DNA from 4 places in the Isoptericola nanjingensis genome. Region 4 is predicted to be linked to each of the others. Evidence: riboswitches for the same ligand, from Rfam matches in the RefSeq annotation. Region 4 holds a riboswitch; each other region holds the start of a gene.

Region 1 (7,538 bases), on a different contig from region 4:
GACGGGGTCACGACGCTGGAGGTCCCGGCGCTGGCGATCTCGTCGAGCGACTGCCGTCGCAGGGCGCAGGCCGGCCAACCGGTGTGGTACCTGGTGCCGGACGGCGTGGTCCAGTACATCGCCAAGCACGGTCTGTATCGAGGTCTCGATGAGTGACAACAACCCGTCCCGCCCGCTGACCCGCCGCGAGATCCGCGAGCGGGAGCAGGCGGCCGCCGCCGCGCAGGCGAGCGCCGTTCCGCCGGCGCCGTCCGGGCCCGAGCACGGCGCGCCCTCCGCGGCGAGGTCGCCGTTCGCCCCGCCCGCCGGGCCGGCGCCGGCGCCGCGGTTCTCCGCGCCGGCGGCCGGGGCGCCGTCCCGCCGCTCCCTCCGCGAGCAGAGCCCGGCGCCCGCCCCCGCGCCCGCGCCGATGGTGCGGCCGCCGTCCACCTCCGCCGGGGTGCGCGGGCTGGACGAGACCGGTCGGCTGGCCCCGATCCAGCGACCGACCGGCGAGATGTCCCGCGCCGTCGCCCCGACGCCCCCGGTGCGCCCCGCGGCGCCGTCCAGCGCCCCGGCCGCGCCGCCCGCGCGCCCCTCGACCCGCCGTGACCAGGGCGCCGCCCCGGCGGGCTCCGCCACCGGGTACGGCCTGCCCCCGGTGGCCGCCCCGTCGAGCGCCGCGCCAGCGGCCCCGGCGGCCAGCCCGCCGGCGACGGTGGCGCCGCGCCCCGACGGCCCCGCCCGCCGTTCCCCGTTCGCGACGACGGGCACCTCCTCGCCGTTCGGCACCACGTCGGCCCCGGCGTCGGCGCCGCCCGCCCAGGCGGCCCCGAGCCCGGCGCCGACCGCCGCACCCACGTCGGCGGCGCCCCCGCTGCCCTGGGCCAGCCCGACCACGGAGCGGCCCGCGTCCGTGCCGCCGTCGCGCCCCACGGCGGGGGCCGCCCTGCCGGCGGCCGCGCCGGAGCGACCCGCCGCGTCCCCGTTCGACGCGCTGGTCGCGTCGGAGCAGCCCGTCCGCGCGCGCTCGGCCGCGCCGCTGGACGACGAGGACGACGACGAGGACTGGGACGAGCCCGAGGCGTCCTACACCTGGCTGCACTACATCGTCCTCGTGGTCGTCGCGTTCGTGCTGGGGCTCCTGGTCTGGAAGCTGCTGCTCGGCGACAACGGCGCCCAGGACTTCACGACCGACGGCGCCGCACCCGCGAGCGTCGTCCTCCCGTACGAGCACCCCGGAGCCGCTGCATGACCGCCAGCCCCCGCGCCGTCGAGCTGGCGATCGTCGCCGCTCGGGCCGCCTCGGACCGCAAGGCGCAGGAGATCATCGCGCTGGACGTGAGCGACCAGCTGGTGCTCACCGACGTGTTCCTCATCGCCTCGGGCACGAACGAGCGGCAGGTCTCGGCCATCGTGGACGCCGTCGAAGAGGCGATGTTCCTCGCCGGGTCCAAGCCGATCCGCCGCGAGGGCAAGGCGCAGGCGCGATGGGTGCTGCTCGACTTCGGCGAGGTCGTCGTCCACGTGCAGCACGCCGAGGACCGCGTGTACTACGCGCTCGAGCGCCTGTGGAAGGACTGCCCGGCGGTCGAGCTGCCGGAGGACGCCCGCGGCGGCGACGGCGCGGCGGCCGCCGCCGAGTACGGCGACGGCGGGGGCGACGGCGCGATCCGTCTCGCGGGCGACGAGCGGTGACGGCCGGCACCGTCGTCCTGCTGCGGCACGCCCGCACCGCCTACAACGCCTCCCTGCGGCTGCAGGGGCAGATCGACATCCCGCTCGACGAGGTCGGACGCTGGCAGGCGGCGGAGGGCGGCTCCGCGCTCGCGTCGTCGCACCGCGCGACGCGCATCGTGTCGTCCGACCTGGGCCGCGCCGTCGAGACGGCGTCCGCGTACGCGGACGCGCTCGGCGGGGAGCCCCTGGTGACGGACGAGCGCCTGCGCGAGCGCGGCTTCGGCGCCTGGGAGGGCCTCACGGGCGCCGAGCTGCAGGAGCGCTGGCCCGAGGAGTACGCAGCCTGGCGCCTCGGTGCCGAGCCCGTGGGGGCGGGGGCCGAGACGAAGGCGGCGGTCGCGCAGCGCATGGCCGAGGCCGTGGCCGAGCACGCCGCGGACCTGGCCGACGACGCGACGCTCGTCCTCGTGTCGCACGGGGCCGCCATCTCGCTGGCGGTGACGGCGCTGCTCGGGCTCGACCCGACCACATGGCGCGGGCTGGCGGGCATGCACAACGTGCACTGGTCGCACCTGCACCGTGCCGGGGAGGGCGCCGTGCCGGCATGGCGCCTCGTGGCGCACAACGTGGGCGCGGGGTACCCCCTGGACCGCTGGCAGGCGGGACCGGACTGGAATTTGGAACCTGGCCCGAAGTCTGCCTAAGATATCGACGTTCCGAGGGGCGCAAGCCCGGAGGAACACACCGAATCAGACGAATCGCCTGGCCGTCCGCGGTCGCGAGAGTCGGTTCTCGGGGCTGTGGCGCAGCTGGTAGCGCACCTGCATGGCATGCAGGGGGTCAGGGGTTCGAGTCCCCTCAGCTCCACCCCGACGAGAAGGCCCGGAACCTCATGGTTCCGGGCCTTCTTGCGTGACCAGGGGTTTCACGGTGCGGGACGGTCTTGCGCGGACGCCGACGTCGCCTAGGGTCGGACCTGCGGCCGCGTCGTCGGCCGTCACATCTGAAGACACCCATGACAGGGGAGCGCCGTCGAAGGGGCGCTGAGAGTGCGGGCACAGCCGCAGACCCTTGGAACCTGCTCCGGTTAGCACCGGCGAAGGGAGTTACCTGGAATGTCCGCGCCCATCTCTCTGCGCAGCGCGTCCCCGCGGTACCGGACCGTCGACCTCGTCACCGTGGCCATGCTCGGCGTGGCCGTCGGTGTCGTCTTCTGGGGCTGGACCCAGCTCTACCACCTGCTCTCCGCCGGGCTGGCGGTCGCCTTCCCGCCGGCCACCGGGCTGCTCGGGGGCGGCTGGCTGCTCGGCGGCGTGCTGGGCGGCCTCATCGTCCGCCGCCCGGGCGCGGCGCTGCTCACCGAGGTCGTCGCCGCGAGCGTCGAGGCGCTGCTCGGCGCCGGCTGGGGCTTCTCGGCGATCGTCTCCGGCGTCGTCCAGGGGTTCGGCGCCGAGCTCGTGCTCGCCCTGTTCCTCTATCGCCGGTTCGGCACCGCCGTCGCGGCCCTGGCGGGTGCGGCGGCGGGCGCGTGCGGCGCCGTCTACGAGTGGTTCGCCTACTACCCGGACTGGGCGTGGGGCTTCCGGCTGGCGTACCTGGGCCTCTTCGCGCTGTCCGGCGCGCTGCTCGCGGGCCTGGGAGGCGCGGCGCTCGTGCGCTCCCTCGCGCGGGCCGGCGTGCTCGACGCGTTCGGGCCGGGGCGCGACCTCGCCGACCGCGGCGTCGGTCGTGCCGCCGATCGCGCCCGGGCCTGACGGCGTGGCGCGCGACGACGTCCGGGCGCGCGTGCGGGGGCTGAGCTGGCGGCCCACCGGGCGCCGGGTCCCGACGATCGAGGGCCTCGACCTCACCGTCGGCGCGGGGGAGCGCATCGGCCTGGTCGGGCCGAGCGGGGCGGGCAAGTCGACCGTGCTGCACGCCCTCGCGGGGGTCCTGGGGGACCCGCTGCCCGGCGACCTGTCCGGCACCGTCCACGTGGACGGCGGGGTGGGGCTCGTGCCGCAGGACCCGGGCTCCGCGGTCGTCGCGGCCCGGATCGGCCGGGACGCCGCCTTCGGCCCCGAGAACTCCGGCCTGCCGCGGGACGAGATCTGGCGTCGGGCCCGGGAGGCTCTCGACCGGGTCGGGCTGCGGTACCCGCCCGACAGGCCGACTTCGGCCCTCTCGGGCGGCGAGCTGCAGCGGCTCGCGCTCGCAGGGGCGCTGGCGAGCGCCCCGGGCCTGCTGCTCCTGGACGAGCCGACCGCGATGCTCGACCCCGCCGCCGCGGCCGAGGTCCGCGCCGCCGTCGTCGGCGCGCTGGAGGGCACGGGCACCTCCCTCGTGGTGGTCGACCACCACGTCGGGCCGTGGCTCGAGCACCTGGACCGCGTCGTGGTGCTCGGGCCGGCGGGCCGGGTCACGCACGACGTCGCGCCCGCCGCGCTGAGCGACGGCGCGGCCGGCCCGCGCGGTGACCTGACGCGCGCCGGCGTCTGGCTGCCCGGGGTGGCGGCGCCCGATCCGCTGCCCGTCCCGGCCGCGCTGGTCGCGCCGGACGGCGCCGGGCCGGAGGTCTCGGTCGACTCCCTCGAGGTCGACCTGACGACGCGCGGCCTGCGCGGCCGTACCACCACGCGGGCGCTCGACGGCGTGGCCGCGCGGCTGCCTGCGGGGCTCCTCACGGCCGTCACGGGGCCCTCGGGGGCGGGGAAGTCCACGCTCGTCGCCACCCTCGCGGGGCACCTGCGGCCGACCGCCGGCGTGGTGCGGGGAGCTCCGGGGCGTACGGCCCGCTCGCGAGACCTCGCGCGGTCGTGCGGCTGGGTGCCGCAGCACCCGGAGCACGGCCTGCTCGCCCTGCGCGTGCGGGACGAGGTGGAGCTCACCGGCCGACGCCTCGGCGTCCGGGTGGACGTGGACGAGGTGCTCGCGCTGCTGCGCCTGGACCATCTCGCCGACGCGCACCCGTTCCGGCTGTCCGGCGGCGAGCAGCGGCGGCTCGCGCTGGCGGCCGCGCTCGCGCACCGGCCGGGGCTCGTGCTGCTGGACGAGCCGACCGTCGGCCAGGACCGGGGGACCTGGGCGGCGGTGGCGGGGTGGGCCACCGCCGCCGCCCGGCATGGCGCCACCGTCGCGGCCAGCACCCACGACGCGCACCTCGTCGCCCTCGCCGGGCACCAGGTGCAGCTCGGCGGCCCGGCACGCGAGCGACAGGCGGTGGCGGCATGACCGGTGTGCTGGGGCGCGTGAACGCCCTCGTGCTCGTGGCGCTCGGGCTGCTCGGGCTGGTCGCCTCCCTGGGCGTCCGGGACGTCGCGAGCGCCGGCGTCGCGCTGGGCGCCTGCCTGGCGTTCGGGCTGCTGCTCCTGCCGCGCGGGGCCGGGTCGCCGGCCCGGTACCTCGCGGTCGTCGTCGCCATCGCGTCGGTGGCGTGGTCCACCTGGCTGCTCGGCGGCCGCGACCCGGTGGAGGCCGGCGTCGCGGGGGCCCGCATCGCGGTGCTCGCGCTGCCGGGCGTGGCGCTCGCCCCGCTCGTCGACCCGAGCGGGCTGGCCGACCAGCTCGGCCAGCGGCTGCGCCTGCCGGCGCGCTCCGTCGTCGGCGTCGCCGCGGCGCTGCAGCGGTTCGAGCGGCTCGGTGCGGTGTGGGAGCAGGCGTCGCGAGCCCGCCGGTCGCGCGGCGTCGGGCCCGGCCGGGGCCCGCTCTCGCGGGCCCGGCACGCGGCGTCCGTGACGTTCGCGGTCCTGGCCGCCACCCTGCGCGACGCGGCCGCCATGGCCGTCGCGATGGACGCCCGCGGCTTCGCCTCCGCCCACCACCGCACCTGGGCGGAGCCGGCGCCGTGGACCCGCACCGACACCGTCGTGCTCGCCGGCGGCGCGCTCGTCGCGGCGTTGCCGTTCGCCGTCCTCGTCGGGTAGCGGTCGCGCGGGAGGCGCCGCCCAGGAGCCGTGGGGCGCAGAATGGGCAGCGGGAGGTGCTCCATGGCCCGCCAGGTGCACGATTTCGACGCCCTGTACGCTGCCGACGCCCCGCCGCCGTGGGAGATCGGCCGTCCGCAGCCCGCGCTCCTGGCGCTCGTGCGCCGGTCGGTGCTCGCGGACCCGGTCCTCGACGTCGGGTGCGGCACGGGCGTGCTGGCTCTCGCCGTCGCTCGGGCGGGCCACCGGGTGGTGGGCGTGGACGCCGCGGCGCACGCGATCTCCCGCGCGCGGGAGCGGGCCGCGGAGTCGATCCTCGACCCGCCGGGCGAGGTGCGCTTCGAGGTCGCGGACGCCCGCCGGCTCGACCGCCTGGACCTCCGGCCGCGGACCGTCCTCGACTCGGGGCTGCTGCACACCCTGGACGACGCCGGGCGCGCGGCCTACGTGGCGGGGCTGGAGGCGATCTGCCGGCCCGACGCGCTCGTCGCCGTGCTCGCGATGTCCGTGGACGCCGGGCTGGGCTGGGGCACGACCGGCGCCCGGCTGCGCGCGGCGTTCGAGGGGCCCGCGTGGTCGGCCACGGTGGTCTCGGACGCCGAGATCGCCGCGCGCACCGCGGGGGAGGAGCTCAGCCTGCCGGCGCTGCTCCTCACGACGCGGCGCGCGTGACGAGACGTCCGTGAACGGACGGGCCTCGGACAGGTCCCGTGCGATAGGAAGGGGGCGTGCCGTCCCCGCCCCTCTTCCCCTTCCGTAGCGTCGTCCTCGGGGCGTTCCTCCCCACCCTGGTGCTGGAGATCGGCATCGGCGCGCTGCTGCCGGTCGTGGCGGTCACCGCCACCGGCCGCGGCGCGACCCTCACGGTCGCCGGGCTCGTGGCCGCGCTGCTGCCGCTCGGCAAGATCGCGTTCGACCTGCCGGCCGGCGCCCTCTCCCAGCGCCTCGGCGACCGGGTGGCGATGCTGGTCGCCGGCAGCGTCGCCGTCGTGGCGTTCACGACGATCGCGCTGTCCTCGGCGCTGTGGGGCCTGGCGCTGGGCGTGCTCGCCCTCGGCGCGGCGAACGCCGTGTTCAACCTCGCCCGGCAGGCGTACCTGACGGAGATCACGCCGCCGCTGCGGCGGGCGCGCGTCATGTCGACGCTCGCCGGGGTGCACCGCATCGGCCTGTTCCTGGGGCCGTTCGCCGGCGCCGCCGTGATCGCCGCGACGTCGCTGCACGGCGCGTTCTGGCTGGGCACCGGCTCGGCCCTGGTGGCGGTGCTGGTCATCGCCCTGGTGCGGCCGGAGCCGCGGGCCGACGCCCCGTTGCCGCGGCCCGCCGGCCGGCAGCGCGTGTCCATCGCCGCGGTCGCGCGCGAGCACCGGCAGCTGTTCGCGACCCTCGGCGTCGCCATCCTGCTGGTGAGCGCCGTGCGCGGCGCACGCCAGACCGTCATCCCGCTGTGGGGCGAGCACCTGGGGCTCGACGCCGAGGTGACGTCGCTCGTCTTCGGCGTCTCGGGCGCCCTGGACATGCTGCTGTTCTACCCGGCGGGCAAGGTGATGGACCGGTTCGGGCGGCTGTGGGTGGCGGTCCCGTCCATGCTCACGATGGCGGTGGGGCTGGCGGTGCTGCCGTTCGCGCACACCGCGGGAGCGCTCGCCGTGGTCGCCGCCCTGCTCGGTGTGGGCAACGGCATGGGCTCGGGCATCGTCATGACGCTGGGCGCCGACGTCGCGCCCGCCGCGGTGCGGCCCACGTTCCTCAGCGTGTGGCGGCTCTTCCAGGACACGGGCGACGCGCTCGGCCCGCTGATCCTGTCGGCGGGGGCGGCGCTGGGCTCGCTCGCCGCCGGGGTGTGGGCCACCGCCATGCTCGGCGGCGCGTCCGCGGCCACCCTCGCGCGCTGGGTGCCGCGGTACTCCTCGCTCGCGAACCTCGTGCCGCCCCGGCGCGGGCGGACCTGAGCCGACGCCTCACGCGCGCAGGTGC
Region 2 (7,538 bases), on a different contig from region 4:
GCAGGATGAGCCGGTGCGCATCGTCCACGTCTCCGACTCCTACCTGCCGCTGCTCGGCGGCATCGAGACCCAGGTGGCCCGGCTCGCGCGCCGGCAGGCGGAGGCCGGGCACGACGTCGAGGTCATCACCACGACGCCGGCCGCCCCCGGCGACCACGGCCTGACGACGTCGACCGACGGCGACGGCGTCGTCGTGCACCGCGTCGCCGCCCGCGTGCCGGGGGGCTTCCCCGTCCACCCGCGCTCGACGGCGCACGTGCTGGCGCGGCTGCGCGAGCTCGAGGGGGACGGGCGGCGCCCGGACGCCGTGCACCTGCACATGGGCGTGCTCGCCCCGACGGTCGAGCTGGCGCTCCGCCCGGTGACCCGGCTCGGGCTGCCGGCGCTGCTCACCGTGCACAGCGTGTGGGGCGGCTGGGATCGCGCGTTCGGCGCGCTCGACCGCGTGACCCGGTGGTCGTCGTGGCCGGTCCAGTGGTCCGCGGTGAGCGAGCTGACCGCCGCTCCCCTGCGCCGTGTCGTCGGGCGACGACTCGCGCCCGACGCGGCGGCGGGTCGCGTGTCGGTGCTGGGCAACGGCATCGACGTCGACGCCTGGCGGCTGCCGCGCGTCGAGCGGGGCGAGCGGGCGGAAGGGCGCGAGGTGCACGTCGTGTCCGCCACCCGGTTCGCGCCGCGCAAGCGGGTGCTGCCGATGCTGGAGGCGATCGCCGCCGCGATGGAGAAGGCCCCCGGGCGCCTGGTCGCGACCATCGGCGGCGACGGCCCGCAGCTCGCCGACGCCCGCCGCTGGGTGCGCGAGCACGGGCTGGCCGACACGGTGCGGCTCGTCGGCCGCCTCACCCCGACCGAGCTCAAGCGCCTCTACGTGCGCGCCGACGTCTTCGTCGCCCCCGCGGTGCAGGACGCGTTCGGCATCGCGGCGCTCGAGGCCCAGGCCGCCGGACTCGCCGTCGTCAGCCGGTCGCAGTCGGGGGTCGCGGAGCGCCTGGTCGACGGGCGCGACGCCCTCCTCGTGGACGACGACGCGGCGATGGCCGGCGCCCTCGTCCGCCTCGCCGACGACCCCGCCCTGCTCGACGCGATCATCGCCCACAACCGCTCCGCCGAGCTCGCGACGTCGTGGCCGCGCGTGCTCGCCGACGTCGACCGCGCGTACGAGCGCGCCGCATCGCTCGTCCGCTGACCGAGGCGGCGTCACCGCAGGTCACGGGCACGTCGTTGCTCGGGCGTATCAAGATCGCCCGCTCCGCGCTCCCCCCACACCGTGACCGGCGACGAGGGGATCGCCGGCAGACGTGAGGAGCGAAGATGACCATCACGACGCAACGACGCAACGTCCGCGCCCGGCTCGCCGCCGTCGTCGGCGGGCTCGCCGCGATCACCGCGCTGGGGGTCGCGGGTCCGACCGCGACGGCCGCGCCCGCGGACGACCTGGCGCCGGTCCAGGTGCAGCGCGTGGACAGCGACGCACCGGTCATGGTCGAGGACCTGAAGATCTCGGCCACGGCTGCCAGCACCACCTACTACTGCGCCGTCCTCGACGGGACCTTCGGCTGCAAGAACGCGAAGCCGGGGACCGGGCTGGTCGTCGCACGGCTGTACCAGAACAAGGACTACGGCGGCTTCCAGGTCGTCGTGTTCAACCCGAAGTACAAGGTCGGCTGCACGTCGGGCACCGGGGACAACGAGGGCGGCGCCAACCTCGGCACCGCGCTGTCCAACCGGATCAGCTCCGTCAAGACCTACAACGGCTGCGACGTGCGCCTCTACAACGGCAACAACAAGACGGGGGCGTACACCGGGTTCATCGACAAGGACAGCTACCTCGGCAGCTTCAACGACCGGGCGAACTCGTTCCGCATCTCCTGACACATCCACCGACGGGAGACAGCTCCCGCCGCTACCTGCGGGCGTGGTGCGCGGCGGTGTCGTTCGTGAGAGCCGAGCGAGGAACGAGCGAATCATTCGAACGAACGACACCGCCGCGCACCACGCCCGCCTCCCTCATTCCCACTCGATCGTGCCCGGCGGCTTGCTCGTCACGTCGAGCACCACGCGGTTGACCTCGCTCACCTCGTTGGTGATGCGGGTGGAGATGACGGACAGCACGTCGTAGGGCAGGCGCGTCCAGTCGGCCGTCATGGCGTCCTCGGAGGACACGGGGCGCAGCACGATCGGGTGGCCGTAGGTGCGACCATCGCCCTGCACGCCGACGGAGCGGACGTCGGCCAGCAGCACGACGGGGCACTGCCAGATCTCGTCGTCCAGGCCGGCCTTGGTGAGCTCGGCGCGCGCGATGGCGTCCGCCTGGCGCAGCGTCTCGAGGCGCTCCGCCGTCACCTCGCCGACGATGCGGATGCCGAGGCCCGGGCCCGGGAAAGGCTGGCGGGAGACGATCTCCTCCGGCACCCCGAGCTCGCGGCCGACCGCGCGGACCTCGTCCTTGAACAGGGTGCGCAGCGGCTCGACCAGCTCGAACTGCAGGTCGTCGGGCAGGCCACCCACGTTGTGGTGGCTCTTGATGTTGGCCGCGCCCTCGCCCCCACCGGACTCGACGACGTCCGGGTAGAGCGTGCCCTGCACGAGGAACTTGACCTCCTCGCCGTGGGCGCCCGCCTCGGCGACGATGTCGCGCTGGGCGTCCTCGAAGACGCGGATGAACTCGCGGCCGATGATCTTGCGCTTCGTCTCGGGGTCGCTCACGCCCGCGAGGGCGGTGAGGAACCGCTCCTTCTCGTCGCGGATGATCAGCTTCACGCCCGTGGACGCGACGAAGTCGCGCTCGATCTGCTCGACCTCGCCCTCGCGCAGCAGGCCGTGGTCCACGTGCACGCAGGTGAGCTGGTCGCCGACGGCGCGCTGCACCAGCGCGGCGGCGACGGCGGAGTCCACGCCGCCGGACAGGGCGCAGATGACGCGCGCGTCGCCGACCTGCGCGCGGATCGCGGCGACCTGGTCGGCGATGACGTTGCCGGCCGTCCAGTCGGGCGCGAGCCCCGCGCCCTCGTAGAGGAACTTCTCCAGCACGGCCTGACCGTGCGCGGAGTGCTTGACCTCGGGGTGCCACTGCACGCCGTACAGGCGGCGACCGGTGTCCTCGATCGCCGCGACGGGCGAGCCGGACGACGTCGCGAGCACCGTGAAGCCCTCGGGCGCCGCGTGCACGGAGTCGCCGTGGCTCATCCAGGTGGTCTGGTGGTCGGGGGTGCCCGCCAGCAGCACGCCGGCCTCGCACACCTCGACCTCGGTGCCGCCGTACTCCCGCTGCCCCGTCTGGGCGACGGTGCCGCCCAGCGCCTGCGCCATCGCCTGGAAGCCGTAGCAGATGCCGAGCACCGGCACGCCGGCCTCGAACAGCGCCGGGTCCACGAACGGCGCGCCGGTGGCGTACACCGACGACGGGCCGCCCGACAGGATGATGGCCGCCGGGTTCTTGGCGAGCATCTGCTCGGTGGTGAACGTGTGCGGCACGATCTCGGAGTAGACGCGGGCCTCGCGCACCCGGCGCGCGATGAGCTGCGCGTACTGGGCGCCGAAGTCGACGACGAGGACCGGTCGCGGCGAGGGCGCCAGGTCGGCGGTGGTGGGGGTGTCGGTGGCGGGAGACGTCACCGAGCCATCGTAGCCGCCGGACGGTACCGCTCCCGGGCCCGTCCCACGGGTCACGCGGTGGGGTAGGTCACCTCGACGCGGCGGTTGAGCGCCCGCCCCGCGGGGTTGTCCTGGCCGTCCACCTCGTTGTCCGCGACCGGGTCCGCCTCGCCGTGGCCCTCCACCTTCAGCGTGAGGTCCGGCCGCTCCGCCGCGAGCACGTCGGCGACCGCGTTCGCGCGCTGCCGGGAGAGCGTGAGGTTCTTCGCGTCCGTTCCGATCGAGTCGGTGTACCCGTCCACGCGCACCGTCGCGTCCTGCGGGATGTCCGCCGCCAGCCTCGCGACCGCCTTCGCCGCCTCCGGCGTCAGCGTCGCCCTGCCGAAGTCGAACAGCAGGTCGGACGTGAGCGTGACGACCGTGTCGTCCTTCTTCTCCTGCCTCTGCTCCAGAGTGATGGTGGAGTCCGCGGCGTCCAAGGCGAACGTCGAGTCGCCCGCGCGCAGGTCGACCGTGGCGTCCGTGCGCATCGCGTCGGTGGTCTCCGCGGCCTCGACGGTCGCGTCCTGCTCCGCGAGCGCTGCCCGCGCCTCCTGCATCAGCTCCGGGTCGGCCGTCGGAGCGGCGCCCGACGACGGGCTCGGCGACGCGCTCGGCTCGGTCCCCGCCACGGCCGGGCCGGCAGCACCCGGGGCGAGCAGCGCGGCGAGCAGCGCGGCGAGCGCCGCGACCACCGTCCCCCGCGGCCGTCGAGCCGTCACTTCGCGGCGCCGTCGACGTAGGTGACCGTCACGTCCGTGAACAGCGGCAGCCCCTCGGCGGGCAGGACGTCCACCGTCGCGGGCTCCCCCTCCGGCGCGGGCAGCACGGCGGACACCTCGATGGTGCCGTGGTTGGGGAACTTGAAGGCGTGCTTCTCGAGAGGGGACACGAGCATGGACTCACGGCACTTGATCTGCGCGACCGCCGCCTTCGTCGAGTCGTCGGTGTCCTCCTGCCAGGCGCCCTCGGTGCAGAACGGCCGGTACGCCTTGAGACCCGCCCGGTCCGTCACGGTCGTGCTGGGTTCCACGCTCATGTCGTACCAGCTCGCCCCCGCGTCGGCGGGCGACGCGTCGTCGTCCCAGCGCAGCGCCCAGCGCACCGTCGTCGTGCCGCCGGCCACCTCGACCGCCCGCAGCGACACGGTCACCTCGCCGCCGAGGGCCGCGTCCGAGCCGTGCGGCGTCGCGATCTTCTGCTCCGCCATCACCTGGTCGGCGACGGACGCCGTGCCAGGATCCGCGGCCGCCTCGGCCTCCGGGGTGGCCGATGCGGCCGCTCCAGACGTCCCGCCCTCCTCCTCGGCGCCCCCGCCGGTGCACCCGGACAGGACGAGCAGGGCGCCGGCGAGCAGCAGGGCGGACGTGCGGGCACGAGGGGACATCGACTTCTCCAGGGCTCGGGGGGCGCGACTCGCCCCGGCGCGAGGCGGGGCGAGCTCACTGTGGCACACGCCACCCCCGCCGGGTATCACCCGCGAGGGGGAGCACTCCCCATCCCGGGGGCGTGCCCGGATGGGCCGGCGGGTCAGCCCAGCCGCTCGCGCAGCTCGCGGGCGGCGCGCTCGGGGTCGGGCGCCTGCGTGATCGCCCGCACGACGACGACGCGCGACGCTCCGGCGTCGAGCACGGCGTCCAGGCGCTCGCCGTCGACGCCGCCGATGGCGAACCACGGCGTCGTCGGGCGGGTCGCCGCCACCTCGCGCAGCAGGTCGAGCCCGACGGCCGCGCGGCCGGGCTTGGTGGGCGTGGCCCACAGCGGGCCGACGCAGAAGTAGTCGACGTCCGGGTCGGCCTCCGCCGCGGCGGCCTGGTCCGCGGAGTGCGTGGACCGGCCGAGCACCGGCGCCGGCCCCAGCAGCGACCGCACGGCGGGCACCGGTAGGTCGCGCTGCCCCATGTGCACCACGGGCGTCCCGGTGAGCTGCGCGACGTCGGCCCGGTCGTTCACCGCCCAGAGCGCGCCGTGCTCCGCGGCGACGCGGGCGACCACCTCCTGCAGCTCGAGCTCGCGCGCGACGTCGAGCGTCTTGTCCCGCAGCTGCACGACGTCGACGCCGCCCGCGAGCGCTGCGTGGAGGAAGTCCTCCAGGTCGCCGCGCTCCTCGCGGGCGTCGGTGCACAGGTACAGGCGGGCGTCGGCGAGGCGGGCGCGGGGCGGGTCGGGAGCGGTCTCCGGGGCGGCACCGTGGTCGGGCGCGGTCGTGGTCACGCCGGTCAGGGTAACCACGGCCCGGGTTACAGTGGCCGCGCACGGGAGCCCCGCTCGGGGCTGAGAGGGCGTAGGAGCCGACCGTCGAACCTGATCTGGGTCATGCCAGCGAAGGGAGCGCACATGCCCACGCCCAGCAGTCCGTCCGACGCCCTGTCCGGCACCCTGTCCGACACCCTGTCCGACACCCTGTCCGACATGGTCGTCGTGGGCGGCGGGATCGTCGGCCTCTCCGTGGCCTGGCGCGCCGCAGCGAGCGGTCTGTCCGTCACCGTGCTCGACCCGTCGCCCGGCGAGGGCGCCACCCGCGCCGCGGCGGGGATGCTCGCGGCTGTCAGCGAGTCCGACTTCGGCGAGCGGGAGCTCGCCCGCATCAACGTCGCCTCGGCCGCGCTCTGGCCCGACTTCGCCGCCCGCCTGGCCGCGGCGACCGGGCGCGACGTCCCCCTGCTGCGCGCCGGGTCACTCGCCGTCGCGTACGACGCCGACGACCTCGCCCTGCTGCGCCGGGTCCTGGCGCTGCACCGGGAGTGGGGCCTCGCCTCCGCCGAGGTCTCCGTGGCCGACGCGCGGCGGCGCGAGCCGTACCTCGGGCCGCGGCTCGCCGGGGCGGCCGTCGTCGAGGGCGACCTCGCCGTGGACCCGCGAGGGGCGCACGCGGCGCTCGTCCAGGCGCTCGGCGGCGCCCTCGTGCGCCGCGCGGCGGCGCGGCTCGAGCGCGACGGCGCGGGCCGCGTCGTCGCGGTGCACGACGACGCGGGCGCGCGCCACGCCGCGGGCGCGGTCGTCGTCGCGACCGGCGCGGTCGCGACGGCGTCGCTGCTCGACGGCGTGCCCGACGTGCGTGTCCCGGTGCGGCCGGTGAAAGGCGCCACGCTGCGCCTGGACGCCGGCCCGGGCCTCGCGCTCGAGCACGTGGTGCGGGGCACCGTGCAGGGGCGGCCGGTGTACGTCGTGCCGCGGGGTCCCGGTACCGGCGCGGGGCCCGGCACCGGGCCGAGCCACCGGGAGATCGTCGTCGGCGCCACCAGCGAGGAGCGCCCCGACGACCGCCGCGCCGAGGCGGGCGGCGTGTTCGCGCTGCTGCGTGACGCCCGCGCGCTCGTGCCCGGCATCGACGAGGCCGCGCTGGTCGACGTCACGCCGCGCGCCCGCCCGGCCACCCCCGACAACCTGCCGCTCGTCGGCGCGACCGCGGTGCCCGGCCTGCTCGCCGCCGTCGGGCACGGGCGCAACGGGGTGCTGCTCGCCCCGCTCACGGCCGACGCGGTCGTGGCCGTGCTGACCGGAGCGCCTCCCCCCGACCCGGCGCTGTCCGCCGCCGACCCGCGCCGCTTCGCGCCCGCCGCCCGTCTTCCCGAAGGAGCCGCCCGATGACCGCCGCCCCCGCCACCCGCACTGCCGTCGTGAACGGCGAGGCCTACCCGCTCGACGGGCCGCACGGCGACGGCGTCGAGGCCGTCGTCGCGGCCCTCGTGCCCGCGTTCGTCGCCGACGGCTCCGTGCAGGGCATCGCCGTCGCCGTGAACGACGCCGTCGTCCCCCGCGGCCTGTGGGCCGGCACCCGGATCGCTCCCGGCGACCGGGTCGAGATCGTCACCGCCGTCCAGGGCGGCTGACCACGAAGCCTGACCACGAAGCACGGAGGAAGCATGACCAGCACGCACGCCGCGGCCACGTCCCGCCCGCTC
Region 3 (7,538 bases), on a different contig from region 4:
TTGAATCCGATAGAGCCGATCGGGTAACTTCACTGCAGACGCGGCGGACCCGCTGCCGCGCCGAAACGGAGGGAACCCCCGTGCGGACTCTCGTCCTCCTTGCCCTCGTGGGCCTCGGTGCGCAGCTTGTCGACGGCAGCCTGGGCATGGCCTACGGCGTCACCTCGACCACCCTGCTGCTCGCGATCGGTACCAACCCCGCGGCCGCGTCGGCGACCGTCCACCTCGCCGAGGTCGGGACGACGCTGGCGTCCGGTGCGTCGCACTGGCGGTTCGGGAACGTGGACTGGAAGGTCGTCACCAAGATCGGCATCCCCGGTGCGGTCGGCGCGTTCGCAGGCGCGACCTTCCTCTCGTGGCTGTCGACCGAGATCGCCAAGCCGCTGATGTCGATCCTGCTGCTGGGGCTGGGCCTGTACGTGCTGCTGCGCTTCACGCTCCGCGGGCTGCGCACGGACCGCCTCGGGCAGCCGCTCCGGAAGCGGTTCCTCACCCCGCTCGGCCTGGTCGCCGGGTTCATGGACGCCACGGGCGGCGGCGGCTGGGGGCCGGTGGGCACGCCCGCCATCCTCGCGAGCGGCCGCATGGAGCCCCGCAAGGTGATCGGCTCGATCGACACCAGCGAGTTCTTCGTGGCCGTCGCCGCGAGCCTCGGCTTCCTCTTCGGCCTTGGGACCGCGGGCATCAACCCGACCTGGGCCCTGGCGCTGCTCATCGGCGGCCTGATCGCGGCGCCGATCGCGGCGTGGCTCGTCCGCCTGGTGCCGCCGCGCGTCCTCGGCTCCGCCGTCGGCGGGATCATCGTGCTCACCAACGTCCGCACCCTGCTGAGCCTCGACGAGTTCCCGGTGAGCGACGGCGTGCGGGGTCTCGTCCTCGGGCTCATCGCGGTCGGCTGGGCCGCCGCCGTCGCCTACTCGTTCCGCGAGCACCGCAAGGCGGTCGCGGCGGAGCGGGCCGAGGCGGCCGGCGAGCACCCCGAGGCCGCGGCGACGACGGTCGCCTGACGCCTGCCCCCGGCACGGCCGAGGCCACCGACGACACCGCCACCGCACGTCACCCGCCGTGCGGTGGCGGTGTCGCGCCGTCCCGGTACGGTGGTGAAGCCAGGAGAACTGCGCGCCTGACCCAGCTGCACGGCACTGGGGGTGAGCCTCGATGTCCAGCACGACCAACGACACACCGCGCCGCGAGCTCGTCGCCCTCGCGGAGCTGCTGGGTGCGGGGAGCCAGCTGCTCGTCGGCCGGTACCGCGTCGACGTCGCCACGGGGGAGTGGTGGTGGTCGGACGAGGTCTTCCGGATCTTCGGTCGCGAGCCGGGCAAGATCGCGCCGGGACCGGAGGTGCTGCGCGCCCACCTGCATCCCGACGACCGCGAGCGGCTCTCCCGGACGGCGGTGGTCGCGCTCGGCACCGGGCGGCCGTTCTCGGGGGCGCACCGCGTCGTGGACGACCACGGGCGCACCCATACCGTCGTCGTGACCGGACAGGGAAGGCATGGGGCCGACGGCGCGTCGTCGCAGATCGTCGGCTACGTCATCGACGCGAGCCCGGTCGTGCGGGACGCGCTGGAGCGCGAGGCGCACCGGGCCGTGTCCCGAGCGTTCGTCGCGGCCGCGGCCGCCGAGCAGGCCAAGGGAGCCATCATGGCGGTGTGCGGCGTGGACGAGTCGGTCGCCACCGAGGTGCTCGCGGACGCCGGCGCGCAGGTCGGGATCTCCGCCCAGTCGGCGGGCGAACAGGTGATGAAAGGGCTCGCGCGGCCCGTCGGGGACCGCGACGCCGCGCTCACGGCGGCGGAGGTGGTGCGGTCCGCCCCGCCGGCCCAGGACGCGGCGGACCGGCTCAGCCAGGCGCTCGCCACCGTGCGGCCGGTGGACCGGCCGCACGGGCACGACGCGCAGCTCGCCCGCCGGCGTCCGCGCGCGAGCCACTGACCCGCAGGGCGGGCCCGTCAGGAGCGGGGGATCAGCGGCCGGGGACGAACCGGGCCGCCGCGCGCACGGCGCCCTTGCGGGCGAGGCGCTTCGCGAGCACCGCGACCCCGCCCGAGACCGCCGCGAAGGTGACGGCCTGGATGATCGAGATCTCGTCGTCGTCCACGTTGGTGGGCGCCACGCTGCCCGTCGTCTTCTCCCAGACCACCCCGATCAGCTTCTGCGCGACCCATCCGGCGGCGATCGTCAGCACCACCGTGCCGACCTTCACGCCCAGCGGCTGCTCGGTGTCCGTCACGTGCTCTCCCTCGGTAGGTCCCGGCGCGGCCGCGGCACGACCGCGCGTCGTCTCGCGTGCGTCCGCGGCCGCCGGACGGCGTCACGGCACGTCAGGCACGTCACACCCCGAGGCCGAGGACTGCACCACGGTAGCGCGGCGTCGGCGGGTAGGCTCGTGGTGATACGACAGGGGAGCGCCCACCGGCGCTGAGAGTGCGGACCGCCGCAGACCCTCGAACCTGACCCGGTTAGCACCGGTGGAGGAAGTCGGGAATCTCGTTCCCTGCGGACGGCCGCACCACGACGGTGCCGGGTGCCCGCAGGACCCCCTTCTCGCACCTTGAGGAGGACAGCATGAAGCTCACGACCACGGCCCGGACCACGGCCGCCACCGCGGGCGTCGTCGCCCTGCTGCCGCTGCTGGCGGCGTGCGGCGGGACGCCCACGGACGACGCGAGCGGCGCGGCGTCGAGCACGGTCACGCTCGTCACCCACGACTCGTTCGCCGTCTCCGACGACGTCCTGGCCGCGTTCGAGAAGGAGTCCGGTCTCACCGTCGAGCAGGTGGCCCCGGGCGACGCGGGCACGCTGGTGAACCAGCTCGTGCTCACCAAGGACGCGCCGCTGGGCGACGTCGTCTTCGGCGTGGACAACACGTACGCGTCGCGGGCCGTCGACGCCGGGGTCTTCGAGGAGTACCAGCCGGCCGACCTCGCCCCGGAGGTCGCGGCCTACGCGCCCGACGACCTGGCGGGCACGCTGACGCCGGTCGACGTGGGCGACGTGTGCATGAACCTTGACGACGGCTGGTTCGAGAAGCACGGCGTCACGCCCCCGACGACGCTCGAGGACCTCGCGAAGCCGGAGTACGCGGACCTCACCGTCGTGACCAATCCGGCGACGTCGTCCCCCGGCCTCGCGTTCCTGCTCGCGACGATCGGCGCGTTCGGCGCGGACGGCTGGGAGGCCTACTGGGCCGACCTGCGCGACAACGGCCTCAAGGTGGCCGAGAGCTGGGAGGACGCGTACTACGTGGACTTCTCCGGCGCCGGCGAGGGCGGGCAGCGCCCGATCGCGCTGTCGTACGCGACGTCGCCCGCGTTCACCGTGAGCGACGACGGGAAGACCTCCGCCACGAGCGCGATGCTCGACACCTGCTTCCGGCAGGTCGAGTACGCGGGCGTGCTGGCGGGCGCCGAGAACCCCGAGGGCGCCGAGAAGCTCGTGGACTTCCTGACGAGCGCCGAGTTCCAGGCCGACGTGCCCGGCCAGATGTACATGTACCCCGCGGACCCGGGCGTGGAGCTGCCCGCCGACTGGCAGCAGTTCGCGCCCCTGGCCGACGAGCCGTTCGAGGTGGCGCCCGCCGACGTCGCCGCGCACCGCGACGAGTGGATCGAGCAGTGGACGGCGACGGTCGTCGGCTGACGCGCCCCGTGCCCCGCGTCCCGCGCGCCACCGCCCGCCCGGCAGCCCGGGCGGCGCGGTGGCGCGCCGCCCGGCGGGGTGCAGACCGATGGGGCGCGTGGCTCGGCTGGGGCGCGGCCGTCGCGCTCCCGCTGGGCTTCCTCGCGGTCTTCTTCGCGTGGCCGGTGGTGTCGCTCGTCCTGCAGGGGTTCTTCACCGAGACCGCGGCGGGGCGGGAGCTCGACCTGTCCGGCTTCGCAGAGGTGCTGTCCCAGGAGCGCACGTGGCGGATCGTCGGGCAGACGCTCGCCCAGGCGATCACGGGCACGGCGCTGTCGGTGCTGCTCGGCCTGCCCGGCGCGTACGTGCTGTACCGGTGCCGGTTCCCGGGGCGCACCCTCGTGCGCGGCCTGGTGACCGTGCCGTTCGTGCTGCCGAGCGTCGTCGTCGGCGTCGCGTTCCGCGCGCTCTTCGCCCCCGGCGGGCCGCTCGGCTGGGCGCACCTGGAGGAGAGCTTCGCGGGCATCGTGCTCGCCCTGGTCTTCTTCAACTACGCGGTCGTGGTGCGCACCGTCGGCGGCATGTGGGAGCGGCTCGACCCGCGCGCCGAGCAGGCCGCCCGCGCGCTCGGCGCCACGCCGTGGCGCGCGTTCCGCACCGTGACGCTGCCCGCGCTCGGCCCGGCGATCGCGTCGGCCGCCGCGGTCGTCTTCCTGTTCTGCGCGACGGCGTTCGGCGTCGTCCTCGTCCTCGGCGGCCTGCGCTACGGCACGATCGAGACGGAGATCTGGACGCGCACCACCCAGTTCCTCGACCTGCGCTCGGCGGCGGTGCTGTCGGTGCTGCAGCTCGTCGTGGTGGCCGGCGCGCTGCTGGTCAGCTCCCGCGCCCGGGCGCGCCGGGAGCGGGCCCTGCACCTCACGAGCGACAGCGTGTCCGCGCACCGGCTGCGGCTGCGCACCGGTGCCGACGGCACGGACGTCGTGCCGGCGCTCGTCACCCTCGTCGTGGTCGCCGGGCTGCTCGTGCTGCCCATGGCGGGGCTCGTCACGCGGTCGCTGCGGGCTCCCGACGGTTCCTGGGGCCTCGACAACTACGTGGCCCTCGGCACCACCGGCGGGCCCAACGCCCTGACCGTCACGGTCTGGGAGGCACTGGGCAACTCGCTGCGCACCGCGGCGTGGGCCGCGCTGATCGCCGTCGTCGTGGGCGGCCTCGTGGCGCTCGTCGTGTCGCGTCGCCCGCGGCGGGCGGGTCTGCGGAGCGCCGTCGGGGTGCTCGACGCCGCGTTCATGCTGCCCCTGGGCGTCTCCGCCGTGACGGTGGGCTTCGGCTTCCTCATCACGCTGGACAAGCCGTTCGGGCTCGACGTCGACCTGCGCACCTCCGGCGCGCTCGTCCCGATCGCGCAGGCCGTCGTCGCCATCCCGCTCGTCGTGCGCACGATGCTGCCGGTGCTGCGCGCCATCGACCCGCGGCTGCGCGAGGCGGCCGCCACGCTGGGCGCGGCGCCGGGGCGGGTGCTGCGGACCGTCGACGGCCCGCTGGGCGCGCGGTCGCTGGGGCTGGCGATCGGGTTCGCGTTCGCGGTCTCGCTCGGAGAGTTCGGTGCGACGTCGTTCCTCGCCCGCCCCGACACGGCCACGCTGCCTGTGGTGATCTACCGGCTGATCGGGCGGCCCGGGGCCGAGAACTACGGGATGGCGCTCGCGGCGTCCGTGGTGCTGGCCGTGCTCACCGCGACCGTCATGATGGTGGCCGAGCGCCTGCGCGGCGACCGGCCGGGAGGGGAGTTCTGATGGAGCAGGGCCAGACGACGGGGCTCGTCGTGCGCGACGCCGTGGTGCGGTACGGCGCCACGCGCCGCCGACCGGGGGCGGTCGCGGTGGACGGCGTCTCGCTCGACGTCGCGGCAGGCGAGATCGTCGCGCTGCTCGGGCCGAGCGGCTGCGGCAAGTCGTCGCTGCTGCGCGCCGTCGCCGGGCTGGAGCCGCTCGCGGGCGGCACCGTGGCGTTCGACGGCGCGGACCTCGCGGGCGTGCCCGTGCACCGGCGGAACTTCGGCCTGCTCTTCCAGGACGGCCAGCTCTTCCCGCACCGGGACGTCGGCCGCAACGTGGCCTACGGGCTCGAGACCCTGGGCGTGCCGCGTGCCGAGCGGGCCGCGCGGGTCGCCGAGCTGCTCGCCGACGTCGGGCTCGCGGGCTACGAACGCCGGTCCGTCGCGACGCTGTCGGGCGGGGAGAAGCAGCGCGTGGCGCTCGCCCGGGCCCTCGCGCCCCGCCCGCGGCTGCTGCTGCTCGACGAGCCGCTGTCCGCCCTCGACCGCCGCCTGCGCGAGCGGCTCGCCGTCGACGTCCGCGACACCCTCCAGGCCACCGGCACCACCGCCGTCTTCGTCACGCACGACCACGACGAGGCCTTCACCGTCGCCGACCGCGTCGCCGTCATGGACGCCGGGCAGCTGCTCCAGGTGGACGCCCCCGACGTGCTGCTGCGCGCGCCCGCGAGTCCGCGCGTCGCGGAGTTCCTGGGGCTGTCCGCGGACGGCGACGTGCCGGTGCCCGGCCGCCCCGAGGAGCCCGTGCGGGGCTGACAGGGCCTGCGCTCATGCCTCGCCGGCGTCGTGCACGAGCAGGGCGACCTGCGTGCGGTTCTCCAGCCCGAGCTTCTCGAGCACGCTCGACACGTGCGCCTTCACAGTCGGCACGCTGAGGTAGAGCCGGGCCGCGATGTCGGCGTTCGACGCGCCAAGGCCGAGCTCGACGGCGACGTCGCGCTCGCGGGCGGTGAGCGCGTCCAGGGCGGCGCGGGCGCGGTCGCGCGACCCGTCCGAGCCGGCGACGGCGGCCATCAGCCGCCGCGCGACGTCGGGCGCCAGCACCGGCTCGCCCGCGGCGGCCGCGTGGACGGCGGCGGCGATGCGGGCGGGCGGCATGTCCTTGAGCAGGTAGCCCGCGGCCCCGGCGCGCAGCGCCCCGCCCACCTCCTCGGCGGTGTCGAACGTGGTGAGCACGACGACGGCCGGCGGCGCCGGGCGCGCCCGCACCCGCCGGGTCGCGGTGACGCCGTCGACGCCCGGCATGCGCAGGTCCATGAGGACGACGTCGGCCGGGTGCGCGTCCAGGACGCCCGGCACGTCGGCCCCGTCGGCGGCCTCCGCGACCACGCGCATCCCGTGCGCGCCGTCGAGCATGAGGCGCAGGCCCGCGCGCACCAGCGCGTCGTCGTCCACCAGGACGATCCGCACGGGGGTCTCGTCCACGGGGCCGGTGGCGGGGAGCGGGCCGGGCCCGGGCGTCGTCGTCACGCGTCCCACGGTAGCCACGCCTCCACCGTGAAGCCGCGCGACGCGTCGGGGCCCGAGCTCGGCCCGGTGGCCAGCGTGCCGCCCAGCAGCGTGGCGCGCTCGCGCAGCCCGACCAGCCCCGTGCCGGTGCCCACCCCGTCCGGGGCGACGGCGCCCGGTGCCGCGCCGTCGTCCACCACCCGCACCCGGACCTCGCCCGGGGCGGTCGCGACGGTCACCCGCACGGCCGCGCCCGGCGCGTGCCGGCGCGCGTTGGTCAGCGACTCCTGCACGACCCGGAACACGGCCGTCGCGACCGTGGCCGGCGGGACGTCGTCGCCCGTGCGCTCGTACGTCACGTCGGTCCCGGCGGCGCGGGAGTCGTCGACGAGCCGGCGCACGTCGTCGAGGCCGGGTACGGGGCCGAGGTCGTCCGGGCCGGCGCGGAGCAGTCGGATGACCTGCCGCAGGTCCTCGAGCGCGTCGCTCACGCCCGCGCGGACCCGCCCCGCGGCGGCGGCGAGCGCGGCCGGGTCGGCGTCCGGGCGGTACTCCAACGCGCCCGCGGTGGCGGCCAGGAGCGAGAGGCGGTGCGCGAGGGTGTCGTGCATCTCGCGGGCGATCC
Region 4 (7,538 bases):
TGCTGCGACCCGCGAACTCGAGCAGGCGCTCCGCCTGCTCGGGGTTGTCCGCGACGGGCAGCAGGGCCCGCTCGGCGTACTGCTCGCGCAGCCGCTCGAGGTCGGCGCGTGCCGCGGGTACGGCCTCGCGCACCCGGGCCAGCTCGGCGTCGACCCGGTCGACGGCGTCGGGGGTCGAGCGGACCGTCTGCCGCAGGGCGGCGAGCCCGCGGTCGAGCTCGTCCAAGGACGCGTCGGCCGACCGGCACAGGTCGACGATCCGCGCCGACCACTCCCGGCGCTGCTGGTCGGTGTCCGGGACGTGGTCGTGCAGGAGCTGGTTGTGGTGGAACGCCTCGGAGAGGCGCTCGCGTGCCCGCCGCAGCGTGGGCGCGAGCTCGCGCGTCTCCCGGTCGCCGAGCTCCGCCTGGGCGAAGGCGAGCTCGTCCTCCGCGAGGCGGGCCCGCTCGTCCGCGCGCACCAGGGCGGAGCCCGCCTCCAGGCCGAGGCGCTGCAGCTCCGCCTCGAGGTCCTCTGCCCGCCCGCGCGCCGCCCTGCGGCGTCGTGCCGCCCAGAAGACCACCGCCGTGACCAGCACGACCACCACGACCAGGCCCGTCACGATCCCGACGATCTGCCCCGCATCCATGCTCGGCATCGTAGGCGGCTCCGGCGGGGTCCGGGGACGACCGACGACGACCCGACGACGACGCGGACGCCCGGGAGCATCACGACGGCGACCCGTCAGGGCCAGGGCGCGGCGGTCATTCCGGCCCTGGCCCTGACAGGTCGCGGGGTGCGGCGCGTCAGCCGCGACGTCGGGCGAGCCGCAGCGCCACCAGCACCGCCGCGCCGGCGAGCACGACGACGCCGCCTGCGATGCCGAGCACCACGACCAGCTCGGAGGCGTCGCCGCCCCCGGCGTCCGCGGCGGCCGACGCGCCCTCCGCGGCACCGTCGGACGCCTCGTCCGCGCCCCCGGCCGGGGCGCACGGCGTCGCGTCCGCCGCGGGGGCCGCCTCGGTCCCGGCGGGCGGCTCGTAGGTGAACGAGTACTCGCCGCTGGTGGGGTGCCCGTCGGCCGACACGATCCGCCAGTCGACCGTGTACTCGCCGCCCTCGCCCAGCGCGACGGGGACGGACACGGTGCGGTCCTGCGTCGTGGGGCACCCCGTCGCGTGGTCCGTGCCGTCGGCGTCCGTCACGGTGATCACCGTGCTGGAGCCCTCGGCGGACAGGTCGAGCACCACGTCGTCGAACGTCACGTCGACGGACTCCGGTGGCTCGGTCACGGTCGTCCCCGAGGCGGGCGAGGTCCCGACGACGACGTTGTGGGCGCTCGCGGGCCCCGCCGCGCCGACGACGCCGGCCGCGCCGAGGCCCAGGGCGAGCGCGAAGGACCCGGCCGCGGCGAGGGCGCGTCGCGCGGCGGGGCGGCCGTCCGGCGCGCTCATCGCTGCTCCGTGCCGTCCGTGCCGTCCGTGTCGGTGGCCCGTGCGCGCGTCCGGGCGAGGGCGGTCACGCCGGTGACGGCGCCGACCAGCCCGAGCCCGAGGCCCGCGGCGCCGAGCGCGAGCGGGAGGGTGCCGGAGCCGCCGTCCTCGGCCGCCGCGTCGGTGTGCGCGTCCGTGGCGGCGTCGCCGGCACCGGCCGCCGACGCCGCGCCGTGGCCGCCGTCCTCGGCGGCCGGGACGACCTGCAGGACGGGGGCCGGGAGCTCGGGCTCGGCGTCGCCGGACGCCTCCTGGTCCCAGGCGACGACCTCGCCGTCGGAGTAGGTCTGGGTGGCGGGGAGGACGATCTCCTCCACGCCGTCCGGGACCGCGCCGGCCGACACGGTGAACCGGAGGAACTCGCCCGGCGCGATGCCGGCGTCGGCGTCGTCGGCGGTCCACTCGATGCTCGCCGGCGCCTCGGTGACGGTGGTGCCGTGCACCTCGACGGGCTCGGGCAGGGGCGCCTGGGTGACCTTCGCGGTCCAGCCCGGCACGGGCTCGACGGACACGCTGGTGAAGGGGGTGTCGGTGGGCAGGTCGACCTGCACCGCGGTGGTCGACGCTTCGGCGGACTCGTTCGGGACCTTGAAGGTGAGGGTGGCGTACGACCCGGCCTCGGCCGCGTCGGGGGTCACGGTCACGTGCGCGGACGCGGCGGTCGCGCCGAGCACGAGGGCGGGGAGGGCGAGCGCGGCCGCGCCGACGAGGCGGCGCGGGCGGAGGGCACGGGTGATGACAGGGGTGGTCCTGGACATGGGTTCTTCTGCTCCTGGCTGTCAGGTGTGTCAGGCGGTCGTGGGACGGCGAGGGACCCGCCCCCGTCCGACGACGGACCAGGGCAGGGTCAGGCGGCGCGCGCGAGGGCGCCCGGGAGCAGCGGGGGTCCTCGTGGGGGCGTGCGCCGGCGGACGCGGGCCGGGTGGGGGCGCCAGGTGCGCCCGACGACGACGGCGGGCTCGCGGACCACCGGCAGCACCGGCGGCTCCTGCACGAGGAGCGCGACGTGCCGCAGGTGCCCGACGACGGTGAGGGCCGCCCGGTCGCCCGCCGCGAGCAGCAGGGCGGTGAGCAGCACCGCGGCGGCGTGCGCGGCGAGCATCCAGGACGTCGTCCCGGCGTCGCCCGCGTGATGCAGCAGCCCGCCGCCCGTCGCGGGCGCGAGGGAGCCCGGGCCCATGGCGTGGAGCGCGTGCCCGTCCAGGGTGGTGCCCGGGGTCGGGAGCGGTGCCGAGGGAGCGCCCGTGCCCGCCGCGCCGAGCACGGACAACGTCGTGTGCTGGACGAGCTGCAGCGCGACCATCGCCGGCAGGAGGCGCTGGAGGGTCAGCCTGCGGCGCGCGGTCCACACCGCGAGCGGCGCCGTGAGCGCCGCGACGACGAGCCAGGCGAGGGGTGCCCCGGGGAGCGCGCCGCCGGCCAGCAGGTGGGCGGCGGCCGCGATGCTGAGCGTCGTGCCGGCGACGAGGAGCTCGCGCACACGACGGACGACCACGGGCACCCCCGCACCCTACCGCGGCGTCGGCCGGGACCTGCAGTTTCGCCCCGGGCGGCCGCCCGGACGACGGCGGAGCCAGGAACGACGCACCCGCGCGGGACGCCGGACCCGCCGGTGCCGACCTGGGCTACGGTGGGCGCCACGACACGGGGTGCGTCCCGACCGGTCATCGCCGCGACTTCGTCACGGCCGGCCGGCGGGCGCTGAGAACACACCCGTCGAACCTGATCTAGCTCGTACTAGCGAAGGGATGTCGACATGAGTGCGCGCGCACCTGAAGACAGCTCCGCCGGCCGCGCCGGCAGCACCACCCCTGCTCACGCCGCCCCCGCTCCCGTCTCGTCGCCGACGAGGGCGCTCCGGACGGGCAGCCGGCCCCGCGTCCTGGCGGTCGCCGGGTCCGACCCGTCCGGGGGCGCGGGCGTCCAGGCCGACCTCAAGTCGATCGCGGCCGCGGGCGGCTACGGGATGGCCGCCGTCACGGCTCTGACCGTGCAGAACACCCGCGGCGTGCGCGACGTGCACCTGCCGCCCGCCGCGTTCCTCGCCGCGCAGCTCGACGCCGTCACCGACGACGTGACCGTCGACGCCGTGAAGATCGGGATGCTCGCCTCGGCCCCGGTGGCCCGGGCGGTGGCCGCGTGGCTCGACGCGCTGTCGCACGCCACGTCCGACCGGTCGGGCACGACCGCGCGCCCCGCCGTCGTCCTGGACCCGGTCATGGTGGCGACCAGCGGGGACCGGCTGCTCGACCCGGCGGCCGAGGACGCCGTGCGGGACCTGCTCGGCCGGGTGGACGTCGTGACGCCGAACCTGCCCGAGCTCGCGGTCCTCGCGCAGGAGCCCCCCGCCGCGGACTGGCCCGCCGCCCTCGAGCAGGCGCGACGGCTGGCCGCCCGGCACGGGGTCCTGGTGGTGGCGAAGGGCGGCCACCTGCTCGCGCGTCCGGACGCGAGGGAGGAGGGCGCCCCGGACGCCCTCGTCGGCCCGCAGGGCGTGCTCGTGGAGCTCCCCGGCCCGCGCCTGACCAGCACCTCCACCCACGGCACCGGCTGCTCGCTGTCCAGCGGGCTGGCCGCCCGGTACGCGCGCACGGGCGACTGGGCGGAGGCGCTGCGCGGCACGAAGGCCTGGCTGACCAGGGCGATCCGGGCGGGGGAGGCCCTGCGCGTCGGCGGCGGGAACGGCCCCGTCGACCACCTGGTGGGGCTGCGCGCGGGCGGCGCGGAACCCCAGGCGCCGTCCCGTGCGGCCCGTGCGGCCGGTGCGGGCGCGGAGGACGTCGTCGCCCGGTGGTGGGACGACGCCGCGGACGTGCGTGCCGCGATCGACGACCTGGCGTTCGTCCGGTCGCTGGGCGACGGGACCCTCGACCCCGACCACTTCCGCACCTATCTGGAGCAGGACGCGCTCTACCTGCGCGACTACGCGCGCTGCCTCGCGCGGGCGAGCGAGCTCGCGCCCACGCGGGCCGAGCAGGCGTTCTGGGCCGGTGGCGCGCACGGCGCCCTGGTGACGGAGCTCGACCTCCACACGCGCTGGCTGGGCGGGGAGCCGCAGGACGTGCCCGCCAGCGCCACGACGGCCGCCTACCTCGACCACCTGCGCGCGGCCGGCGACGACTACGCGACCCTCGTGGCCGCCGTCCTGCCCTGCTACTGGATCTACCAGGACGTGGGGGAGCGGCTGGCCGCCCGCAACCACGCGGGCCACCCGTACGCGGCGTGGCTGGGCACCTACGCGGACGACGCGTTCGCGGGCGCGACGCGGGAGGCCGTCGCGATCCTGCGCCGCGCCGCCGCGGCGTCCGACGCGTCCACCCGGGACCGGATGGCGGCGGCGTTCCGCGCGGCGTGCGAGCACGAGCTGGCGTTCTTCGACCAGACGGGCCTCCCCGGCACAGCGGGCACGGAAGGCGCGGCCGAGGACGTCGACGGGCGCCCCGCCGACCGCGTCGCGGTGGGCTGACCGCAGCCTCGCCGGCCCCGTCGTGGGGCCGGTCGCGGGCCCCGCCGTCCTGCCGGACGGCGGGATCACGCGGCGGTAAGCGGTGTCCCGGTTCTGGGACCCACCGCGTGATCGGGGCAAGCGTGTCGGAGGCGAGTGACAGAATGGATGTGATGCCCGACACGAAGCGCACTTCGCGCAGCCGCAGCCGAGGCGCACGCCGCGCCGATCCCTCCGAAAGTCCCAGGAGGAGCCCCGCCTCCTCCGCTCCCCGCCGTCCCGCCGCGCCCGGCACACCGCCGGGTCGCGCCGAGGGCCCGCCCGGCCGGCCGGGCGCCGCCCCCGCGGCCGCCGTCGTCCCCGCGGCGGCCGTCGCCCCCGCGGGCTCCGAGCTCTCCACGTTCGCGTCCGTGCGCCGGCTCTACCCATACGTCCGGCCCGCGTTGCCGCGCATGGTCGGCGGCCTCTTCTCGGCGCTCGGCGCGAGCCTCGCCGCGCTGGCGATCCCCCGCGTGCTGCAGGCCCTCGTCGAGGGCCCCCTCGCGGAGGGCGCCGCCGCCCACGACCTCGGCGCCCTCGTGGTGCCGGTGCTCCTCGTGCTCGTGCTGGGGATCGCGGAGGCCGGGTTCGTCCTGCTGCGCCGCAACCTCGTGATGTACCCCGGCACGCGGGTCGAGGCAGAGCTGCGGATGGCGCTGTTCCGCCACCTGCAGGACCTGCCCGTCGCGTTCCACGACCGGTGGCCCGGCGGGCAGCTGCTGAGCCGGATCATGGGCGACCTCGGCCTGCTGCGCCGCTGGCTGGTCTTCGGCGTCCTGCAGCTCGTCGTCAGCATCGTGACGATCGTGGTCGGCGTGGGCATCCTGCTGGCCACCGCCGGCTGGCTCGGCCTCGTGTACCTCGCGGGCGCGATCCCGGTGACGGTCATCGCGTTCCGCTTCTCGCGGCGGTACCGCGTCATCGCACGCCTGTCGCAGGACCAGTCGGGCGACCTCGCCACCACGGTCGAGGAGTCCGTGCACGGCATCCGCGTGCTCAAGGCGTTCGGCCGCGGGCGCGACGCCCTCGACTCGTTCACCGACCAGGCGGAGGAGCTGCGTCGCACGGAGATCCGCAAGGCGGGGAACCAGGCCACCGTCACCACGTCGCTGCAGCTCATCCCCGAGGTCACGCTGGCCGTCTGCCTCGTGCTCGGCACGGTGCTCGCCGCCCAGGGGCAGATCACCGTCGGCGGCCTCGTCGCCTTCTTCCTGACGACGGCCGTGATCAACGGCCCCGTGGTCGACCTCGGGATGACCCTGTCGATGACGCTCAACGCGCGCACCGCCGTCGACCGCTTCTTCGAGGTGATGGAGACCCCGAACCCGCTGGCCGACCCGGCCGACCCCGCCGAGCCCGGCCCGGCGCGAGGCCACGTCGAGCTCCGCGACGTCACGTTCCGCTACGAGGACGCGGCGCGCCCGGTCCTCGCGCACGTCGACCTCGAGCTCCCCGTCGGCACGACGACGGCGCTCGTCGGCCTCACCGGCTCGGGCAAGTCCACCCTCGCGATGGTGGTGCCGCGCATCTTCGACGTCACCGGCGGCGAGGTGCTGCTCGACGGCGTGGACGTGCGGCGCCTGCGACGGCACGACGTGCGCCGCGCCGTCGCGGTCGCGTTCGAGGACCCCACGCTGTTCTCCGCGTCGGTGCGGGACAACGTGCTGCTCGGCGTCCCGGAGGCCGGCCCCGACGCCGTGCCGGAGGAGGAGCGCGAGCGGCGCCTGCACGAGGCGCTCGAGGTGGCGCAGGCGGGCTTCGTCGCCGACCTGCCGCAGGGCGTCGAGACCCGCATCGGGGAGGAAGGGCTGTCCCTGTCCGGCGGGCAGCGGCAGCGGCTGGCGCTCGCCCGGGCCATCGCGGCACACCCCGCCGTGCTCGTGCTCGACGACCCGCTGTCCGCGCTCGACGTCGCCACCGAAGAGGCCGTCACCACGCGCCTGCGCGACGTCCTCGACGGCACGACCAGCCTCGTCATCGCGCACCGGCCGTCCACCGTGGCGCTCGCGGACCGGGTCGCCGTGCTGCAGGACGGCCGGATCACGGCCGTGGGCACCCACCGCGACCTGCTCGCCACCGACGCCCACTACCGGCACGTCATCTCCAGCCTGGAGCAGGACTGGGAGGAGTGCGCCGAGCACCCAGGCCGGGAAGAGCCCGACCGCGCCCAGGCCGAGCAGCAACACCCCGAGCAGGCCCGGACCGGGCACGACGAGAAGGAGGTCCAGCGGTGAGCCGCCCCAGCACGCCGGAATCGCCCCGGCCCGCGACGTCCGGGCCGGACGAGCGCCGTCGCCCCACCGACGCCAGCGCGGACGATGCCACCCGGCTCGACGCCGAGGCGTCCCGCGACGTCAGGTCCCGGTCGCTGCGCCTGCTGGGCGCGCTGCTGAGGCCGCGCCGCGGGGCCCTCGCCGTCGCGGGCCTCCTGGTCGTGGTGTCGACGCTCGGCCAGGTGGCGGGCCCGTGGCTCGTGTCCCTCGCCATCGACTCCGCGGTGCCCGACCTCATGGACGGCGACGTGGGCACCCTCGTGCTGGTCGGCTCCGTCTACCTGGTCGCCGCCGTCGTCGGCGGCCTGT

Evidence for each region. Region 4 has a riboswitch for thiamine pyrophosphate ahead of ACQP6G_RS06700 (bifunctional hydroxymethylpyrimidine kinase/phosphomethylpyrimidine kinase). Riboswitches for the same ligand answer to the same signal wherever they lie in the genome.
Region 1: linked by a shared signal. The riboswitch ahead of ACQP6G_RS09475 (ECF transporter S component) and the one ahead of ACQP6G_RS06700 (bifunctional hydroxymethylpyrimidine kinase/phosphomethylpyrimidine kinase) in region 4 are both predicted to bind thiamine pyrophosphate.
Region 2: linked by a shared signal. The riboswitch ahead of thiO (glycine oxidase ThiO) and the one ahead of ACQP6G_RS06700 (bifunctional hydroxymethylpyrimidine kinase/phosphomethylpyrimidine kinase) in region 4 are both predicted to bind thiamine pyrophosphate.
Region 3: linked by a shared signal. The riboswitch ahead of ACQP6G_RS17910 (thiamine ABC transporter substrate-binding protein) and the one ahead of ACQP6G_RS06700 (bifunctional hydroxymethylpyrimidine kinase/phosphomethylpyrimidine kinase) in region 4 are both predicted to bind thiamine pyrophosphate.

Annotation. Positions count from the first base shown of each region.
Region 1 is NZ_JBNOZL010000004.1:285,148-292,685, forward strand. Features, by position in the region: gene nadD (nicotinate-nucleotide adenylyltransferase) at 1-156, shown strand, start outside; gene ACQP6G_RS09455 (hypothetical protein) at 149-1,234, shown strand; gene rsfS (ribosome silencing factor) at 1,231-1,677, shown strand; gene ACQP6G_RS09465 (histidine phosphatase family protein) at 1,674-2,363, shown strand; tRNA gene ACQP6G_RS09470 (tRNA-Ala) at 2,454-2,526, shown strand; TPP riboswitch at 2,670-2,781, shown strand; gene ACQP6G_RS09475 (ECF transporter S component) at 2,775-3,413, shown strand; gene ACQP6G_RS09480 (ATP-binding cassette domain-containing protein) at 3,388-4,869, shown strand; gene ACQP6G_RS09485 (CbiQ family ECF transporter T component) at 4,866-5,561, shown strand; gene ACQP6G_RS09490 (class I SAM-dependent methyltransferase) at 5,625-6,233, shown strand; gene ACQP6G_RS09495 (MFS transporter) at 6,290-7,513, shown strand; gene ACQP6G_RS09500 (NAD(P)H-dependent oxidoreductase) at 7,523-7,538, opposite strand, start outside.
Region 2 is NZ_JBNOZL010000008.1:245,907-253,444, reverse strand. Features, by position in the region: gene ACQP6G_RS17470 (glycosyltransferase family 4 protein) at 14-1,186, shown strand; gene ACQP6G_RS17465 (hypothetical protein) at 1,312-1,872, shown strand; gene guaA (glutamine-hydrolyzing GMP synthase) at 2,008-3,615, opposite strand; gene ACQP6G_RS17455 (OmpA family protein) at 3,666-4,355, opposite strand; gene ACQP6G_RS17450 (hypothetical protein) at 4,352-5,020, opposite strand; gene thiE (thiamine phosphate synthase) at 5,164-5,847, opposite strand; TPP riboswitch at 5,879-5,981, shown strand; gene thiO (glycine oxidase ThiO) at 5,971-7,224, shown strand; gene thiS (sulfur carrier protein ThiS) at 7,221-7,466, shown strand; gene ACQP6G_RS17430 (thiazole synthase) at 7,500-7,538, shown strand, end outside.
Region 3 is NZ_JBNOZL010000009.1:1,923-9,460, forward strand. Features, by position in the region: gene ACQP6G_RS17895 (sulfite exporter TauE/SafE family protein) at 81-1,007, shown strand; gene ACQP6G_RS17900 (PAS domain-containing protein) at 1,159-1,938, shown strand; gene ACQP6G_RS17905 (DUF4235 domain-containing protein) at 1,970-2,236, opposite strand; TPP riboswitch at 2,396-2,500, shown strand; gene ACQP6G_RS17910 (thiamine ABC transporter substrate-binding protein) at 2,572-3,645, shown strand; gene ACQP6G_RS17915 (ABC transporter permease) at 3,621-5,423, shown strand; gene ACQP6G_RS17920 (ABC transporter ATP-binding protein) at 5,423-6,220, shown strand; gene ACQP6G_RS17925 (response regulator) at 6,233-6,934, opposite strand; gene ACQP6G_RS17930 (sensor histidine kinase) at 6,931-7,538, opposite strand, start outside.
Region 4 is NZ_JBNOZL010000003.1:259,296-266,833, forward strand. Features, by position in the region: gene ACQP6G_RS06680 (coiled-coil domain-containing protein) at 1-628, opposite strand, end outside; gene ACQP6G_RS06685 (copper resistance CopC family protein) at 786-1,433, opposite strand; gene ACQP6G_RS06690 (YcnI family copper-binding membrane protein) at 1,430-2,230, opposite strand; gene ACQP6G_RS06695 (hypothetical protein) at 2,320-2,973, opposite strand; TPP riboswitch at 3,108-3,238, shown strand; gene ACQP6G_RS06700 (bifunctional hydroxymethylpyrimidine kinase/phosphomethylpyrimidine kinase) at 3,229-4,938, shown strand; gene ACQP6G_RS06705 (ABC transporter ATP-binding protein) at 5,091-7,190, shown strand; gene ACQP6G_RS06710 (ABC transporter ATP-binding protein) at 7,187-7,538, shown strand, end outside.